4 regions of the Zhongshania guokunii genome follow, and region 1 is predicted to be linked to each of the others. Evidence: predicted binding sites of a transcription regulator. Region 1 holds the regulator's gene; each other region holds the start of a gene.
The links. Region 1 encodes sigma-54, which starts transcription at its own class of promoters, with help from an activator protein. Its sites were predicted from a motif close to TGGCACANNNNTTGCNNT; they were not measured.
Positions count from the first base shown of each region.

Region 2: the regulator sigma-54 is predicted to act here: its motif matches at 2,681-2,698, upstream of flgA (flagellar basal body P-ring formation chaperone FlgA).
Region 3: the regulator sigma-54 is predicted to act here: its motif matches at 2,258-2,275, upstream of AB4876_RS11740 (ammonium transporter).
Region 4: the regulator sigma-54 is predicted to act here: its motif matches at 2,421-2,438, upstream of AB4876_RS03090 (TorF family putative porin).

Region 1 covers NZ_JBFRYA010000004.1:154,340-158,890, forward strand. Annotated here, with positions in the region: gene lptA (lipopolysaccharide transport periplasmic protein LptA) at 1-403, shown strand, start outside; gene lptB (LPS export ABC transporter ATP-binding protein) at 406-1,131, shown strand; gene AB4876_RS06155 (RNA polymerase factor sigma-54) at 1,387-2,877, shown strand; gene hpf (ribosome hibernation-promoting factor, HPF/YfiA family) at 2,959-3,246, shown strand; gene AB4876_RS06165 (PTS sugar transporter subunit IIA) at 3,286-3,735, shown strand; gene rapZ (RNase adapter RapZ) at 3,735-4,551, shown strand, end outside.
Region 2 covers NZ_JBFRYA010000001.1:277,335-281,885, reverse strand. Annotated here, with positions in the region: gene flgE (flagellar hook protein FlgE) at 1-832, opposite strand, end outside; gene AB4876_RS01280 (flagellar hook assembly protein FlgD) at 890-1,555, opposite strand; gene flgC (flagellar basal body rod protein FlgC) at 1,567-1,968, opposite strand; gene flgB (flagellar basal body rod protein FlgB) at 1,972-2,388, opposite strand; gene flgA (flagellar basal body P-ring formation chaperone FlgA) at 2,738-3,481, shown strand; gene flgM (flagellar biosynthesis anti-sigma factor FlgM) at 3,585-3,884, shown strand; gene AB4876_RS01255 (flagella synthesis protein FlgN) at 3,886-4,305, shown strand; gene AB4876_RS01250 (GNAT family N-acetyltransferase) at 4,357-4,551, opposite strand, start outside.
Region 3 covers NZ_JBFRYA010000009.1:106,958-111,508, forward strand. Annotated here, with positions in the region: gene AB4876_RS11730 (hypothetical protein) at 1-209, opposite strand, end outside; gene AB4876_RS11735 (hypothetical protein) at 258-896, opposite strand; gene AB4876_RS11740 (ammonium transporter) at 896-2,197, opposite strand; gene AB4876_RS11745 (DUF2061 domain-containing protein) at 2,574-2,795, shown strand; gene AB4876_RS11750 (hypothetical protein) at 2,803-2,982, opposite strand; gene AB4876_RS11755 (error-prone DNA polymerase) at 3,085-4,551, opposite strand, start outside.
Region 4 covers NZ_JBFRYA010000002.1:98,369-102,919, reverse strand. Annotated here, with positions in the region: gene urtD (urea ABC transporter ATP-binding protein UrtD) at 1-151, shown strand, start outside; gene urtE (urea ABC transporter ATP-binding subunit UrtE) at 156-851, shown strand; gene AB4876_RS03095 (hypothetical protein) at 1,101-2,000, shown strand; gene AB4876_RS03090 (TorF family putative porin) at 2,496-3,161, shown strand; gene glnK (P-II family nitrogen regulator) at 3,247-3,585, shown strand; gene AB4876_RS03080 (ammonium transporter) at 3,657-4,551, shown strand, end outside.

The sequences.
Region 1 (4,551 bases):
ACTCAAAATTACCGCCGACAAACTTACAATCATCGAGGCCAATCGCAAGGTAGAAAAAGTTATTGCCGAGGGCAGCCCCGCTTATTTCGAACAGCAACCCAGAGCCAATGAAGGCGTGGTCATTGCCAGTGCTCAGCGTATTGAGTACAGCCTAAAGCAGGAAGAGATTCTGCTGCAACGCAATGCCTCCATCACCCACCAGGGCTCAAAGATCTCCGGTGATCGCGTGGTGTACAGCGGCCGCAAACAAATGGTAGTTGCCGACGGCGGCACCGATGAAAAAGAACATCGCGTTAAAATGACCTTACAACCCCAAGCCATCCCCGACAGCGAAACCGCTGCCGACGACAAGCCCGCTAATAGCCCACCAGCGGAAAGCACCAATAGCGAAGAGTCGCGTTAATTATGCCCGTACTGCAAGCCAGTAATCTCGCCAAAGCCTACAAGGGCCGCGAAATCATTAAGGATGTGTCGCTCACCATTAGCAGCGGTGAAATAGTAGGCCTACTCGGCCCCAACGGCGCCGGCAAAACCACCTGTTTTTACATGATTGTAGGCATTGTGAATGCCGACCGCGGCTCGATCCGGCTCGATGACCGCGACCTTACCCGCTTATCAATTAACGGCCGCGCCAAACACGGCGTCGGTTATTTACCCCAGGAAGCGTCAATATTTCGTAAATTGAGCGTCGCCGATAACATCATGGCCATTCTAGAGACCCGCAGCGACCTCAACCGCAAACAGCGCAATGAAAAACTCGAGGCCCTCCTCCAGGAATTTCATATCACCCATATTCGCAAATCCATGGGCATGTCACTCTCAGGCGGCGAGCGCCGCCGAGTTGAAATTGCACGCGCACTTGCGACCGAACCCAGCTTTATCCTGCTTGACGAACCCTTTGCCGGCGTCGATCCTATCTCGGTAAACGATATCCAAAATATCGTCAAACATCTGCAGGCGCGAGGTATAGGCGTACTAATCACCGATCACAATGTTCGTGAAACCCTCGACATTTGCGACAAAGCCTATATCGTTGGCGAAGGCCGTATTGTCGCCGAAGGTGACGCCAACACCGTACTCAACAACCAGATTGTGCGCGACATTTACCTTGGCGATAAATTTACGCTATAAGCCCACCCGACAGGTTTTAACAGTAACTTTGCGGCCACGCCAAAGGTTCTAAACTTGGCTGTCGCAGTGCACGGCCACCGCCATTGCGCAACACGACGTTTTTATTCAAAGACTACCAGTCTTTTACAAATGAACCGGCACAGGTATTGCAGGCAATGATTGTCCCGACTACACTGAGAGAGAGGCATAATCATTGCCGGTAGAACAAACTCATTTGTTCGTGTTGCCACTGTCCTGTTGTAGAAGCCACTGCCTATGAAACAATCGCTACAGCTCAAAGTCGGTCAAAGCTTGACCATGACACCTCAGCTGCAACAAGCGATTCGCTTATTACAATTATCCACCCTCGACCTTCAGCAAGAAATCCAATCGGCGCTAGACTCAAACCCACTACTTGAAATCAGCGACGAGGGCGAAGACATCGAGGTCAATATCGAACCGACCTCCGCCGAACCCAAAAAGGCCGAAAAAACCAGCGATCAAGAGACAGAAGCGCCACAACCAGAAGCCGACGCCGACTGGGCTGAGCGCAGTGATATACCTGAAGATCTGCCCGTCGACAGCCAGTGGGACGACGTTTACCAAACCACCGGCAGCGGCACGGGCTCAGGCTCCTCGTCGGAAGACAGCGACTACAACAACGATTACCGGAACTCCAGCTCCGACTCCCTACAAGACCACCTGCGCTGGCAGCTTAACCTCAGTCGCTTGTCAGAAATTGACCGCATTATTGCCGAAGCCATTATCGATGCCATCGATGAAAAAGGCCGACTAACCGTTAGCGCCGAAGAATTAGTTGAAGGCTTTGCCAATGAAGACATTGAAATTGAAGAGTTCAATGCGGTTTTACACCTCATTCAACAATTTGATCCTCCGGGGGTCGCTGCCCGCGACTTACAAGAGTGCCTCTTAATTCAGCTGAAGCAATTACCCGCAGGCACAGCCTACGTCGAAGAAGCTAGCCTTGTTGTAAGCCAATATATGGCGCAATTGGGAAATCGCGACTATAACCAGATTATGCGCCGCTGCCGCTTGAAAGAAGAACAGCTTCGCGAAGTGATTAAATTAGTTCAATCACTCAACCCCACTCCCGGTGACGGCATTGGTGCCGACTCAACCGAGTATGTGGTTCCCGATGTGTTTGTAAGCAAGAAGGATGATCGCTGGTTGGTCGAATTAAATCCCGACATTGCCCCCAAAATCCAGATTAATGCCCACTACGCGGCACTGGCGCGGAAAAGCAGCAATAGCAGCGACAACGACTATATTCGCGACAATTTGCAAGAAGCGCGCTGGTTCATTAAAAGCTTGCTCAGCCGCAACGAGACTTTAATGAAGGTCGCCACCAAAATTGTCGAATACCAGCGCGGCTTTTTTGAGTACGGCGAAGAGGCCATGAAGCCACTCGTCCTGCACGATATTGCCGAGGCGGTGGGCATGCACGAATCCACCATCTCACGGGTAACCACCCAAAAATACATGCACACCCCGCGGGGAATTTTTGAGCTCAAATTCTTCTTTTCCAGCCATGTGTCCACCGATACTGGCGGTGAATGCTCCTCTACCGCGATTCGCGCTCTAATCAAAAAACTGGTTGCCGCTGAAAACCCGCGCAAGCCGCTGAGCGACAGCAAAATCACTGACTTACTAGGCGAGCAAGGCATCCAAGTTGCCCGTCGCACCATTGCAAAATATCGAGAATCACTGGTTATTCCGCCCTCAAACGAGCGGAAACGACTAGTATAGTGGCAGTGCCCCTGTTACGGTCATTGTCGTCATACACGCGCCGTGAGGCGCTAGTTATATTCAGCGATGAAGGAGTAAAATATGCAGATTACTGTTAGTGGTCACCACGTTGACGTCACCCCGTCTCTTCGCGATTACGTCAATACAAAACTCGGCAAACTTCAACGACACTTTGACAATATCACCAATACCGACGTCACCCTGTCTGTGGAAAAATTGGTCCAGAAAGCCGAGGCCACCGTTCACGTTGCCGGCGCCGATTTATTTGCCACCTGTGAATCGGAGGATATGTACGCGGCAATCGACAGCCTAACCGACAAACTCGACCGGCAATTAATTAAACACAAAGAAAAATCGCTAGGTCGCTGAGACCTTTCGATCCACTCACTCTCTCTGTTGCAAGAAACCATGATACTCAATTCCATTCTCACACTAGGACGCACCCATAGCGGTGCGTCCGTTACCAGTAAAAAACGTCTTCTCGAATACATCTCTACTGAAATCAGTGCCGATAATGACGAATTTAACGCCGACGAATTATTCAATGAATTGCTCGCCAGAGAACGTCTGGGTAGTACCGGTATCGGCCACGGCGTGGCGATTCCCCACTGCCGCAGCAACCGCTGCTCAGCGATCACCGGCATGCTCCTTAAGCTAGAGCAGCCCATCGACTTTGAGGCCATCGACGACGCCCCCGTGGATCTCGTATTCGCCCTTATTGTCCCTGCCGAAGCCCACGATGAGCACCTCAAGGTTCTCGGCGCACTGGCCACAGCGTTTAACGAGGAAGAGTTTCGTCGCGACCTGCGCAATGCCGACTCCGACCAAGCGCTACTTGAACGTGCATTGAAACCCTAATGGAAATGATCATCCTCAGCGGCCGCTCCGGCTCCGGAAAAAGTACCGCCCTTCACCAACTTGAGGATGAAGGCTTTTATGCCATCGACAATTTACCGGTGTCGCTACTACCTGAACTAGTGCGCGAACTAGCGCAAAACCCGCTGAATGCCCACCAGAAAGTTGCGGTCTGTATCGACGCCCGCAACTCTCCAGTTGGCTTAGCAAAGTTTAAATCGCTCTGTGAACAAGTCAAAAAACACGCTCAACTGCGAATAGTGTTTCTCGATGCTGGTGACGACAAGTTAATTAAGCGCTTCAGCGAAACCCGTCGCCGCCACCCCTTAGCAACCGATTCACTGCCGCTGGCCGACGCGATCAAACTTGAGTCGATCCTCCTCGAACCAATTGTGGTAGAAGCATCGCTGGCAATCGACAGCAGCGACATGACCGTCCACGAATTGCGCGCGACCATACGCGACCGAATTCTTGGCACCGACGCCAGCCGCCTAACGGTGCAGCTGAAGTCCTTCGGTTTCAAGCGCGGACTACCCCTCGACGCTGACCTAGTCTACGATTTACGCATGCTACCCAACCCCCACTGGCAGGAAGGTTTACGTGCCTTAACCGGCAGAGACTCCGCCGTACAAGATTTTCTTAGCAAGCAAGCAGATGTTCAGCAAATGCACGCTGATATTCTGCAATATATACAGACATGGCTACCCAAAATTGAAGCCAGCAATCGCAGCTATTTCACCATCGCCATTGGTTGCACCGGTGGCCAACATCGCTCAGTATATATGGTTGAAACCCTCGCAGAGGTGCTTCGCAACAATT
Region 2 (4,551 bases), on a different contig from region 1:
CACCAAATTCTTGGCCGTACTGGGTGCTGGCATTAAAGTCGAAAGACAAATTCAAATCCTCCGAGCCCGTACCAGGATCATAGGCTGGATAGGTCACCAAGCCATTTGCGGGTGTCTGCAATACCCCAGCATTACTAAACGAGAGCGTGTTAGCGCCGCCCACGGCATTGTTGTCTACATAGAGCTGCTGGTTCCAGGTATTAGCCGCCGCGTCGCGTACAAAATACAGGGTCGCGGTGTGCTGGGTACCCAATGAGTCGTACACCGTCATGGACGTGGCGTGGTTATAACTGGCCGGCAGAGTTGGATCGAAAGGCGCAACTGTTGGCACTGGTGCATTGGCTGGCAAGTTAACGCCAATCTGGCCGCGCGAGGTTTCTTGGGGCGCATTTTCGTTTACTTCTAACTGTAAATCGCTAAGCGAGCCGGTAGAGAATCCGCCGTTACCCGTTGGTGGAAACACCTGCAGACGCTCCAGATTATTGTTTACCACGAAGCCTTCGCGGTCGACGCTAAAGGCGCCAGCGCGGGTGTATGTCACACCGCCAGAGCCCTTCATGGTGAAGAAGCCTTCACCACTCACCGCGAGATCGAGGTTGTTATCGGTAAAATCAACATTACCCTGGGAGAACTGCTGGGTGATGGTAGCAAGACGAGCACCAGCGCCAGGCGTGGTTTTGGTGACATCGTTATTGGCGGTGGCGTACACATCGGCAAAAGCAGCTCGCGAGCTTTTAAAACCGGTGGTGTTTACGTTGGCAATATTGTGCGCGGTCACATCCAAATGCGATTGCGCTGCGTTTAAACCACTGAGTGCGATACGAAAGCTCATAATGTAACTCCTACTGAGGGAATAGTTTTGTCATTCTCTGAATAGCGCAATCGCAACTCAGCTAATCTCTTTAATTTGTGACAGACTGACCGTACCCAGCCCTTGTACTTGCACCTGAGAACTACCACCGCCCACCGGCACACTGACACTAATGACCCCGCTGCGCATTTCCGTGGTCAGTGCCTCGACTTTGTTGCCGTTTAAATAGTTGGCGCGGATCTGATAATTGCCCGGCGGCATGCGCTCGCCATTTAAGCCAATACCATTCCATTCGAAAGCGCTGGTGCCGGCAGCCTGGGGCCCCATTGGCACCTTGCCAATAACCTCGCCACTGGGCGCCAAAATTTCGATATCTAAGGCCGTGGTGCTGGTGGGCAATTCAACCTGACCTCGCACACTACCGCTGCTAGGCAGCGCAGCAACGCTAGACTCCACGAGCACGTCTTTACCAATCAGCGAGGATGAATCGAGCAGCTGCGCCGAATACAGCGAACCCGTTAGCGCACTGAGGTTTTCGTTCATTTCACTGATGCCACTAACCGAGGTCAACTGGGCCATTTGGCTAATGAATTCGGTGTTGTCCGTGGGTTTGAAAGGATCCTGAGCTTTTAGCTGCTGCAGCATCAACTTCATAAAATCGTCTTGGTCCAGCGACGATGCATCTTTCTTCGTCTTACTGGTCGCGGTCTGCATTTGCAGTTGTTCTAGGGTGCGCACTTCCATTATTCAGACTCCTACTGCTGGCCAAGCTGCAGGGTGCGCAGCATCAAAGTTTTGGTGGTAGAAAAAACTTCAGCGTTATTTTGAAATGAGCGTGATGCCGACATCATATTGGCCATTTCTTCCATGGTGTTGACGTTCGAAGCGTACACATAGCCGTCGACATCAGCTTGAGGATGTCCGGGCTCGTAGCGTTTCATCACTGGCGCATTGCTCTCAACAACGCCAGTTACTGCCACCCCCGCCACTTCGCGCTGCTGGTCCATTACCGTAGAGAACACCGCCTGACGCGAGCGATAGGCCTCGGCCTCGCTACCCGCGACTGAGTCGGCGTTGGCCATATTGCTGGCCACGGTATTAAGACGCATCATTTGCGCATTCATTGCCGATGCGGCGATATCGAGTGGATTAGCCATGATCTATCGGCCTCCCTGAAGTATGGATTTAAGCCCGCTGAGGCGACTGCCCAAAAACGATAGCGTGGCCTGATAGCGCATGGCGTTGTCGGCAAACTCGGCTTGTTCGATATGGCCTTCAACCGTGTTGCCGTCTAGCGATGGCTGATAGGGCTGACGATATTTCAAAGACGCCGCTAAAGCGTCGGCACTGCCATCGGCGCGGCGCTGGTGGCCCGCGCTGGTCACTTTTAGCGCCAGGGTTGGTTGATCCCTAGCTGCCGCTGAATTTGATAAAGCAGTGCGAAAATCAATATCCTGCGCCTTGTAGCCAGGGGTATCGGCATTGGCAATATTGGCGGCCAAGACTTCGTTGCGCTTTTGCCGCAACAGCAGTGCTTGCTCGTGAACGCCTAAGGCTTTATCAAAATTAATCGCCATTTTCTTACCATTTCGCTAAAGTTATTCGGTTTGCAGCCGTTAATCGGTTCAAGGCAGGTTTTCTGCTTTTTGCCGCTTTTGCAATGGATCAAGGCAAAGGCCGTGCCATATAATTTAGTTGTTATTTTTCAATAACTTAAAATCATCAAATTGGGTCACTGCCAAAATAACGGCAAGTTTTTGCCGCTGATCGGCAAAAATCCGGCAAGTGCCATCCGCTTTATTTTTTATACCCCCCGCACGCCACTCAATAAGCAGCAGCCAATCTAGTCACTTATCTAGCAACCAAGACTGGCACAGGCATTGCAGTTATCGACTTACCGACAAATCTTTGACGCGAGCGAATGCAATGAGTGGATTAACAGCCATGGGCCAATACACAACCATGAAAACCACTGCCCCCTGCAAACTGCTATTGGGTATCGCCCTCTGCGTGTTCAGCGCAGCCAGTAGCGGCGCGCCTAGCGAAAGCCACAGCCGGATTGCCGCTACGGCCGAGAACTATATTGCCAGCCGTCATCCTTGGCAGCAGCTCAGCACCATCATCACCGCGCAAAAACTCGACCCCCGCACCAAGCTCAGCAGCTGCCCAGGCAAGCTCCAAGCGTTCTTATCAAGTGGTGCCAAGATCAAACGCAGAACAACTGTTGGCGTGCGCTGTACCGCCGGCGCCAAACCGTGGAAGATTTATTTACCGGTTACCGTAGAGGCCTACGCCAAAGTCATGGTTGCTCGGCACCCCATAGCACCGGGCACCACCATTAGCGCTGGCGACGTGAGCTGGGCAAAACGTGATATCACCAGCCTTGGCTACGGCTATTTACAGTCTTTGGGCGATAAGGGTGGCTATCAAAGCCGCCAGAGTATTGCCCAGGGCGCGGTGCTCACCCCGAATATGGTTAGCGCCAGTAGCATTGTGAATAAGGGGCAGCGCGTTCAACTAAATAGCAGCGATGGTCCCGTTAGCGTGAGCATGATGGGCATAGCCATGCAAGACGGCGCCCTAGGCAGCCGGATACTGGTCAAAAACCTCAATTCCGGCAAGCAGTTAGAGGGTGTTGTAACATCCGAAAACAGCGTCGCTCTCAATTGAGTGATCGGGACAAGTCCCCATGCGCTGCAACGTAAATTCGTGCTAAAGTTCTACCAGATAGTGCCGATACCACAGGCGAAAGCTATTTAAAGAGGATATAAAAATGGTTGACCGTATAGATGGCTCGTCACTGAGTCAGGCCCGCAAGCTAGATGGTGGGCGTACCGGTGCCAGCAAATCAGACAGCACTGTAGCCAGCCCTGCTGCTGCCGACACAGCAAAAGCGCCCCAAGTGGAAACCCCACTAGTGGAGCGCACCCGCGCCCAGGTAAATAGCAGCGACGGCATTGACCGCCAAAAGGTCGAGGCGATTAAAACTGCAATTCGCAATGGTGAATTCACCATCGACGCCAATAAAGTGGCAGCAGCGCTAGTTAATATGGAAGCCCTAACCGGCAGCTGATATGAGCAATGAACTGAGCGACGTACTGCATACCATTCACAGCGAGGCCCAGCGCTTAGAATCACTGCTGGGCGAAGAAGCCCTGATTTTAAAGTTAGCGCGGGAACCTGAGCAGCTGGAGGCGGTAGTTCAGCAGAAGATGGACTTGGTTCAGAATCTCGAGCTTTTAGAAGTGCGGCGCCGGCAGTTAGTCAGTGGCACTGCCGACACCGCGCTAGAAACGCTATGGCAAGAAGCTTTAAACACCCTCAGTCGCTGCCAAGCTTTAAACACCCAAGCTGGCGCCGACATTGCTAGCCAAGCGCGATACGGTAAGCGAGCATTAGAAATTTTGGGGGCCAGCAATAACGACACCCCTATTTATGGCGCCAGTGGCGAAACTCCCAGCACACTCGGTGGCCAACAGCTCGGCAAGGCCTGAGCTGCGTATTTCGAGAACTGTAGCCCTCCCCCCTAATTCACTTCTTCATATTCACAAAACACCGTCAAGTGACTTTTCCATGTAGAGGTGGTTGTCTAATACGCTGTTATAGCTTTTATTGCGTTTTACAATTTTAAAACCCATTTGCTGATATAGACGCAAGGCGCCAGCATTTAATTCCGCGACATCTAAACTCAAAACGGGATAACCGAGTTCGACTGCCCGCGCATCCATGAAATTAATGAG
Region 3 (4,551 bases), on a different contig from region 1:
TGCTCGCGGCGCTCAACATCTTTTTGGAGCTGCTGCTCCATCTGCTGCGCTGAGTTTAAACCCTGCTGCTGGGGAGCGCTTAATACGGTGGCTGGGGCCTTGTTGTCTGTTGCTTCACTGCAGCCACTTATTAATAGTGCGAGGCTAATAAAAAGCACTGCGGCGCCTGTTGACGCCGCGCTTGGGTAATTTACAGCAGGGTTTCGCACGGTGGTTCTCCGATTTTATCCGGCGTTATCGCCGATAAGATCGGCGATTTACAGCAGGCTAGCGAGAAAAGGGTCAAGCTTTGGATGTTGAGTTTGCACGTGTTGCACGCCGCGCGCCAAAATTTTATCGGCGTTTACCGGCCCCAAATTCTCACACAGTAGCACATAGTACTGGTTGAGCAGCTTCTGCAGAAGAGCTGGAGGCGCAGTGCCCAGTTCCAAGGGCTCGCGGTTGCCCAGCCAGCGCTGCAGCGCTTCTAGTATTGTTAAGGGTAATTGCCGTTGGCGCAGCGCGGCAAACAATTCGATTCTGAGCTTGTGTTGCTGGCTGTCGTCAACTTGACTCATCATGGCCAGCATTAGCTCGGCAAAGGCCTGACTGGCCGAGGCCGACTCCACATGCTTGGTGCTGGTGCTGGTGTTACTGCCGCCACGGGGGTCGGCCAGAAGCTCGGTGCTGTCCTGCCCCATGGCATGCAATAAACTGCGTAGAATAGTCGCGCGCTTATCTTTTAAGCCGGTGTTTTGGCAAATGTCGGCTACATAGCGTTGCAGGGCGAGGCTGGGTTGGTCGGCGTAGCGATTCTCCCAGTGGCTAACGGCTTTGAGTAGTGCGGCTTCATCCAAAAAGGGATTGAGTCCGGTGTATATAGCGCGACGCCGGTCGCTAAGGCTACGCTTAGTCATTAGCGTAAATCCATATTGGTGGCGCGGGCGGCAGTGTAGGCGATATTGCCGGAGTCGAATTCGGGGTAGCCAATTTCTGCGTGCTCGCTTAAATCCAGACCGCGTTGCTCGTGCTGTGCTGGCGCGCGCAGGCCCATCACTATGTCGATTGCGAAATACATAATGAGCGCGCTGCAGAATGTCCAAATAAAGCAGGCGGCAATACCAATTAGCTGCACGGTTATAAGGTGGCCGTCAAAGAGATTGCCGGTGTAGAACATACCTGCAGCGAGGGTTCCCCACGCGCCCGCAAAGCCGTGGGCTGAGACCGCACCCACCACATCATCTAAACGCATGCGCAGCATCAGCTGCGCGCCAAGGGTGCAGACCACACCACCAATGGCGCCGGTTAGCGCAGCGTACACCGGCAGCATGGTGGCGCAGCCCGCCGTAATGGCGACGAGGCCTGCAATACTGCCGTTCACTGTTTCAGTGAGTAAAATTGGCCGGCGCATGACGACCGCGAGTAGCATGCTAGCCGTGGCGCCAGCCGCCGCAGCGAGCTGAGTATTAAGGTTGATTAAACCAATATCAGTTGAGGCGGCGAGGGTGGAGCCGCCATTAAACCCGAACCAGCCAAACCACAGAATAAAGCCGCCGAGTGCTACAAAGGTTAAGTTGTGGCCGCGCAATTCGCGGGGCCGCCCCTGTTTGTCAAAGCGGCCTAGGCGTGGGCCTAATATAATGATGCCGGCTAGTGCCGTCCACGCGCCTACCGAATGAACCACGGTTGAACCCGCAAAATCGATAAAGCCTAATTTCGCCAGCCAGCCATCGGCATTCCACACCCAGCTACCAAATATTGGGTAGATCACCGCCGTGATAAACAGCGCGCCAACCAGATAGGCGTCAAAGCGGGTGCGTTCGGCCATGGCGCCGCTGGCGATGGTTACGGCGGTAGCGGCAAACATGGTTTGAAAGAGTAATACCCCGTAGGTGCTTGGGTCGCTGTCGTTAATAAGGAATAGGTCGGTGCCGATCAGGCCACTGGGGTTGCTGCCAAACATGAGGCCGTAACCCAGTGCCCAAAAAATCAAGGTGCCTAGGCACACATCCATATAGTTTTTCATCACCACGTTTAGGGCGTTTTTACTTCTAGACATACCGCATTCCAAAAGTGCGAAACCGGCCTGCATTAAAAACACCAGCGCACTGGCAGTGACTAGCCATATCATATCGGTGGCGGGATCGCCGTCGGCAGCAAAGGCAAAAGGGGAGAAAAACAGTATGCTTAATGCAAAGGTGTGGTGCATTTTTTTCATTTGAAACCTTATTTCATAAGGTGGCTGCACACATAATCGGCGCAGCCCTTAACTAGCGTTATTGCAACTGCTATGCCACATATTATTGGTTCGAGAAGTTGTTGCGGTCTGTGGAACTTTGGCGTTTTTGCCGTCAGTATTTGGCAAATAGAGGGATTTCAAGCATCGTTATGGTGCAAAAAATATATGTTGGCTTAGGTGTGGTGCGCGCTCACGCATGTTGGTGGTGCCATATCTTGAATAGGGTATTCCTATCATTGTCATGGATTTAATTTGTTATATATATTGATGACGAGAGCTTATTATTGATACGTGTTCACCTTCGACACGAATAAAAGCCCACTGGGGTTTGAATGGTATTTAGAGGCTCGCCAGCATGAAAAAGACAATCAGCTTTGCCATGATGCATTTTAGCGTCGCATTTTCGGTAGCCTACCTGCTCACTGGCAGCGCGGTAATTGGTGGCATGCTGGCTTTGGTCGAGCCAGCAGTGAATACCGTGGTGTTTTATTTTCATGAAAAGGCGTGGGCGCGTATAGAGAGTAGCCCTAGAGCGCTGCGCAACGATGCCGGAACCATGATGAGTTTTAGTAGTTAGGGCCGGTTTAGTTGATTGCGCTCTTTATCAAGGCAATGACCAGCATTACGCCAACCAGCGGTAATATCCAGCGGCTAATTTTAGCTTGTTGTTCGGGATTTGCCTTTGGCGCAAAGCGTTCTAATAGCGGAATGATCACAACTAAGCTTAGCGCGAGTATGGCCAGTAGGCTGAGTAAAGTCGTCATGTTGAGTAGCCTTTAGCGTTGAAGGTATGCGAAGTTTATTAGCGTGGACGAGTGTAACAGGACGGGCTTGGCTTGTTTGGAATGGTGGGCTAATTTGCGGCGTCAATGAAAGTCATGGGAGCTAGCGTCTACCCGCATAAGATGATCGTGGCTTTCAATACTAAAGGCCACTACATGAATCACCGGTGTGGCGTGACCGCTCGCGGCCTTTTGCACACAACCTTTTACAATCAGCACTTGGCCTTGCAATAAGGCCTTTTTATAGCGCTCCTGTACCATCGGCCACACAATAATATTGCTGTTGCCGGTTTCATCTTCCAAGGTTACAAACATCACCCCAGAGGCGCTGCCGGGTCGCTGTCGGCAACTGACTAAACCACCGATGCGAATAAAGCAGCCGTTATCAATATTTTTTAAATCCTCTGCGCGGGCGCAGTTTGCAAATAGCGTGTGGGCGCGCAGCAGAGCCAGCGGATGCCGTCGCAGGCTGAGACCCGTGTGGCGATAGTCGCTGAGTACCTCGTCGGTTTCGGCGGGGGCCTTAAGCTTGGTAGTCTCGCTTTGCGGCGAGGCTAGATTAGCCAAAGGGGTGGGGGCTTGCCAGGCACTGATTTCCCACAGGCTTTGATAGCGGTGTAAATTAAAACAGTGAAAGGCATCGGCCTGCACCAGTTGCTGCCAGTACTGCTTGGCGGTGCGCAGCCGCGTACAGAAGTCGTCAATGCTGTGAAAGAGCGCGTCTTGCCGCACTTGGCAAAGCTGGGTGGCGCTGCTCTTGGGCAAGCCTTTAACTAAACGTAAGCCGAGGCGCAGGGCGGGGGTGGCAGCGTCACCCTCAAGGCGATGATCCCAGTCGCTGTGATTAATACAAATAGGCCGCACCTCAATGCCGTGGCGACTGGCATCTTGTATGAGTTGCGATGGCGAGTAAAAGCCCATGGGCTGGCTGTTTAAGAGGCCGCAGTAAAACGCGGCGGGGTAGTGGCATTTAAGCCATGCCGAGGCGTAGGCGAGCAGGGCGAAGCTGGCGGAGTGAGATTCGGGAAAACCGTAGGCGCCAAAGCCCTTCATCTGGCTAAACAGTCGCTCGGCAAAGTCTTCGCTATAGCCGCGCTCGCGCATACCGTCGACTAGCTTGCTGCGAAACCCAGCTAAATCACCGTTTTTGCCCCAGCTTGCCATCGCCCGCCGCAGTTGATCGGCCTCGCCGCCACTAAAACCCGCGGCGACCATTGCCAGCTGAATAACCTGCTCCTGAAATACCGGTACGCCGAGGGTGCGTTTTAATACGCGGGCGATGGCGTCGTTTTCATATTCTACGGCTTCCAAGCCCTGGCGCCGCTGTAAAAACGGGTGGACCATACCGCCTTGAATGGGGCCGGGCCGAACAATGGCGATTTGAATAACCAAATCGTAAAAGGTACGGGGCTGCAGGCGGGGCAGCATGGTCATTTGCGCGCGGGATTCTATTTGAAATACCCCCACGCTGTCGGCGGTACACAGCATTTGGTAGGTGGCGGGGTCTTCGGCGGGAATATCACTGAGTTGCCGAATTGCGCCGCCCGAGGC
Region 4 (4,551 bases), on a different contig from region 1:
CACCATTGTGGTGGTCGAACATGATATGGATTTCATCAAAGCCTTAGACAGCAAGGTCACGGTGCTGCACGAAGGCAGTGTGTTGGCTGAAGGTCGTTTAGAAGTGGTGTCGGCCAATCCGCGGGTGATTGAAGTGTATTTAGGACGTTAAGACTATGTTGCTAGTGAATGATGTGGACCTCTACTACGGCGCGAGTCAGGCCCTGCGTAAAGTGAATTTAAGCGCCGAGACGGGCAAAGTTACCTGTATCTTAGGTCGCAATGGGGTGGGTAAGTCTAGCTTGGCAAGGGCGATTACTGGCCGCCACCCAGTGCGCGGCGGCAGCATTACGCTAAATGGTTTGGATATTAGCAGTATGGCGCCCGCAGACCGCGCCCGCGCCGGCATTGCCTATGTGCCTCAGGGCCGAGAAATTTTTTCGCAGCTCACCGTGCAAGAAAATCTCTATACCGGCTATGCGCCACTTAAGCGCAGCCAGCGCCATATTAGCCCTGAAATTTTCGATTTATTTCCTGTGTTAAAAAGTATGCTCAAGCGTCGCGGTGGCGATTTGTCTGGCGGGCAGCAACAGCAGTTGGCCATTGCAAGGGCCTTGATTACCAAGCCGCGCCTACTGGTTTTGGATGAACCCACCGAGGGGATTCAGCCCTCTATTATTAAAGACATTCACAATGTTATTACCATTCTGCGTCAGCAGGGTGAGATGGCGATTGTCTTGGTAGAACAGTATTTTGATTTTGCCCGCGAGCTGGCCGATTACTACGCCGTAATGGATCGCGGCGAAGTGATATTGTCTGGCCGAGGCGATGAAATGGTCGAGGAAGATGTCCGGCGGCATATGACGGTGTGAAGGGCGCGTCTGGTGTCAGACGTCTGGCGACGTAGGAAAAGGCATTAACGTTGTTTACCTGCTTATCCAACCGTCGTCCTTGAACGAGGGCCCCTTTTGCGTATACCGTCTCCCGTCAAGCATTTAGCAAGTCTGGCTTAGACCTCAGGCTTCAGACGTGTAAGAATTGATTACTATTCACACAAAATGCCGCATTTTTATTGTATCCAAAGTCTATAATGGCGGCCTTTACCCCCTTAGGACAAGCTCATGAAATACCTTGCCTCACTGGCGTTAGCGTTGGTTCCGCTGACGAGCATGGCAACCGATTTAACAATTCCGGCTGGCCAAGCTTACCTTGTTGGTTTAGATCAGCAGGAGTTAATTCTCGATACTCTACGCATTGGTGACGACGCTCATATCAGTTTTGCCCCCGGAGTGGGTGGCTGGCGGGTGCATGCGCGGCAGGCATATATTGGTAAAAACGTGGTGGTCGACGGCCGAGCACAATCGGGCGCAAATGGTGCGGTTGGTATATCTGCGCCAGTTTGTGATGAATTTGTCGATGGTCAAGCAGGCGAGAGCGGTGAAGCGGGTGGCGATGGCGTGGAAATTCGCTTTCAGCTGGGCTTGGAAAGCCTCGGCAGCTTACAACTTCTTAGTGCGGGTGGCGACGGTGGCCAGGGTGGCGCGGGCGGTGACGGCGCCGATATGAAGAGTAAGTGCGGCGCTGAAGTAGCTGGTGAGGGCGGTAATGGTGGCGATGGCGGTGAGGGCGGTCGCGGTGGAGATATTACCTTCTTGTACCAAAACTTATCAAAAACCGAATCTGGCGACAGCATGGTGAGTCGCATAAGTATTAATGCCGACGGCGGCGCCGGTGGCGAGGGTGGCGATGCAGGCTCCGGTGGTGCAGGTTCTGGTGGGGCTTATGTAACCCAGAAAACCCTAGTGGGAAATCGTAAATGGGTGGCAGGTGCTCAGGGTGGTTTGGCTGGAAGCCCAGGTGTAACGGCGTCGGCTGGCAAGCCCGGGCGGATACTGGTTGATCAATTGATATTAGCAGCGCCTAAAGCGACGCATAGCCCCAGCGGCGATGCGAAGATCAAGGATCTGCAGTTACAGCTTGAGCGTTTGCGCAAACGCGTTGAGGCTTTAGAGGCGCGCTAATACTGTGCTTTAGTTATTTTTGGGAATTCATTCATCTAGGGTATTAGGGGCATTCAACTAACGTTGGGCGCCCCTTTTTTACTTTCTTCGCTGAGATATAGTGCGCTAGCACCGCAATGGTGCGCAAAGTTAGGTCTCATTGCTTGGCTTTTGCTCTTGGGCTTTGAATGCTTAGCCAAGTCATTGTTTTTAAATCGTTAAATAAATTATTTCCGGTTTTTTTACTTCATAAATAGCCATCATTCATCGCCTTGGTGCATTTATTTAACGCACTTTTTCCGGCGGCTTTCTATATATGCTCTATATTTGTGCGTAACTATTGGCTCAAGTCGGGGCAGCGAATGACACGGTATTCACGGTGTTTTATAAAACCGCTCTAATAATCTGTAAGTTGTTGATAGAAATGATAAAAATTCATGTTGGCATTGAAAGTGCTATAGCTAAGTCAGGATAGTGCTTGATCACTTTCTCTATACTAAACGCGGAGACTACAACATGAACAAAATGAAAACTTTACTGGCTGTTAGTGTTGCGGCAGCTTCAATGACCATGGTTGCTGCACCGGCTTCAGCAGAAGTATCTGCAAGTGTTGGTGTTGCTAGCACTTACTTATGGCGTGGTTATGACCTAGGTTCAGGCACTCCAGCGGTGTCTGGTGATTTGAGCTATAGCACCGGTGGTGCCTATATTGGCGCTTGGGCGTCTTCTGGTGATACGAGTGCAGGCACTGAGTATGACTTATACGCTGGTTACGGTATGGATGTCGGCGGCGGCGTAAGCTTCGATATTAGTGTTTGGAACTACAATTATCCTACTGGTGCTGGCTACCTTGGTACTGAACAAACTGATTTGTTTGAGCATTCAGACCTGATCCTTACTCTTGGTCTTGGCCCTATTAGTGTTTCTTACTATGAGCCAATTGCTGGCCCTTCTGGTTACACTAATTACAACTACTACACCATTGGCGGTAGCGCAGGTGCATTCTCCTTGACTATCGGTATGGAAGATATCAATGGTAATGACACAATGCACGCCGATATTGCCTACGCTTACAACGACAACCTGTCGTTCATTGTGAGCCAGCAGGATGGTGATGATGTGTTGGCTGTAGATACAGATCCAAAATTCATTGTTTCTTATAGCTTGCCAATTTCTATGTAATACCCCGACCGGCGACAGTTTGTTGCCGGTCATTTCTTTAACTAATCCTAGTGTGTGATCGACGCACATTAACAGGAGATTTCCGATGAAATTGATTACGGCTGTTATTAAGCCATTCAAACTTGATGATGTGCGTGAGGCGCTCTCTGACATCGGTGTACAGGGTATAACTGTTACCGAAGTTAAGGGTTTTGGTCGCCAAAAAGGTCACACCGAGTTATATCGTGGCGCTGAATATGTTGTTGATTTTCTGCCCAAGGTGAAGATTGAAGTTGCTGTTGCTGATGGATCAGTTGAGCCGACAATTGAAGCTATTACTAAATCAGCGAATACCGGCAAAATTGGTGACGGAAAGATTTTTGTCACTGCACTTGAGCAGGTTGTTCGTATCCGTACCGGTGAAACTGGCGAAGAAGCCATTTAATTTTTCGGTTGCGGTTGTTAGTTAAACAAATTTAATTAAAAGATTATCTCTTTCCCTTTGGAGGGCATGTGATGGAAGACATCATACAGGTCAAGTACGCCCTGGACACGTTCTACTTCCTCGTCTGTGGTGCGCTGGTTATGTGGATGGCAGCAGGTTTTGCCATGCTAGAAGCCGGTCTGGTTCGTTCAAAAAACACAACTGAAATTCTTACTAAAAATATCGCGCTGTATGCAATTGCCTGCACCATGTACTTACTGTGCGGCTACACGATTATGTACGGCGGTTCCGAAGGTGGAATCCTGCCAGACGCATGGTTTGGTAATGGGGTTTCTGACGCATCGGTAGAAGACGTTTTAGCTTCTAACGGCGATATTTACTACTCTGGCTCCTCAGATTTCTTCTTCCAAGTGGTGTTTGTGGCCACGGCAATGTCGATTGTTTCTGGCGCGGTAGCTGAGCGTATGAAACTGTGGACCTTCCTTGCTTTTGCAATAGTGATGACTGGCGTTATCTACCCATTGCAGGGCATGTGGAAATGGGGTGGCGGTTTCCTTGACGCTGCTGGCTTCTCTGACTTTGCGGGTTCTGGTGTGGTTCACATGTGTGGTGCTGCGGCAGCACTGGCTGGTGTATTGCTGCTGGGTGCACGTAAGGGCAAGTACGGCGCTGGTGGTCAAGTTAATGCGATCCCAGGTGCTAATCTGCCTTTGGCAACCCTCGGTACCTTCATCCTGTGGATGGGCTGGTTCGGCTTCAACGGCGGCTCTGAGTTGATGGTTTCTAACATCGACGAAGCGAACGCCACGGCACAAGTATTTGTTAACACCAACGCTGCTGCTTCTGGTGGTTTGATTGCAGCACTGTTAGTTGCTCGCATCCTGTTCGGTAAAGCGGATTTGACCATGGCATTGAACGGCGCCTTGGCTGGTCTGGTTGCTATTACTGCAGAACCACTGACACCTG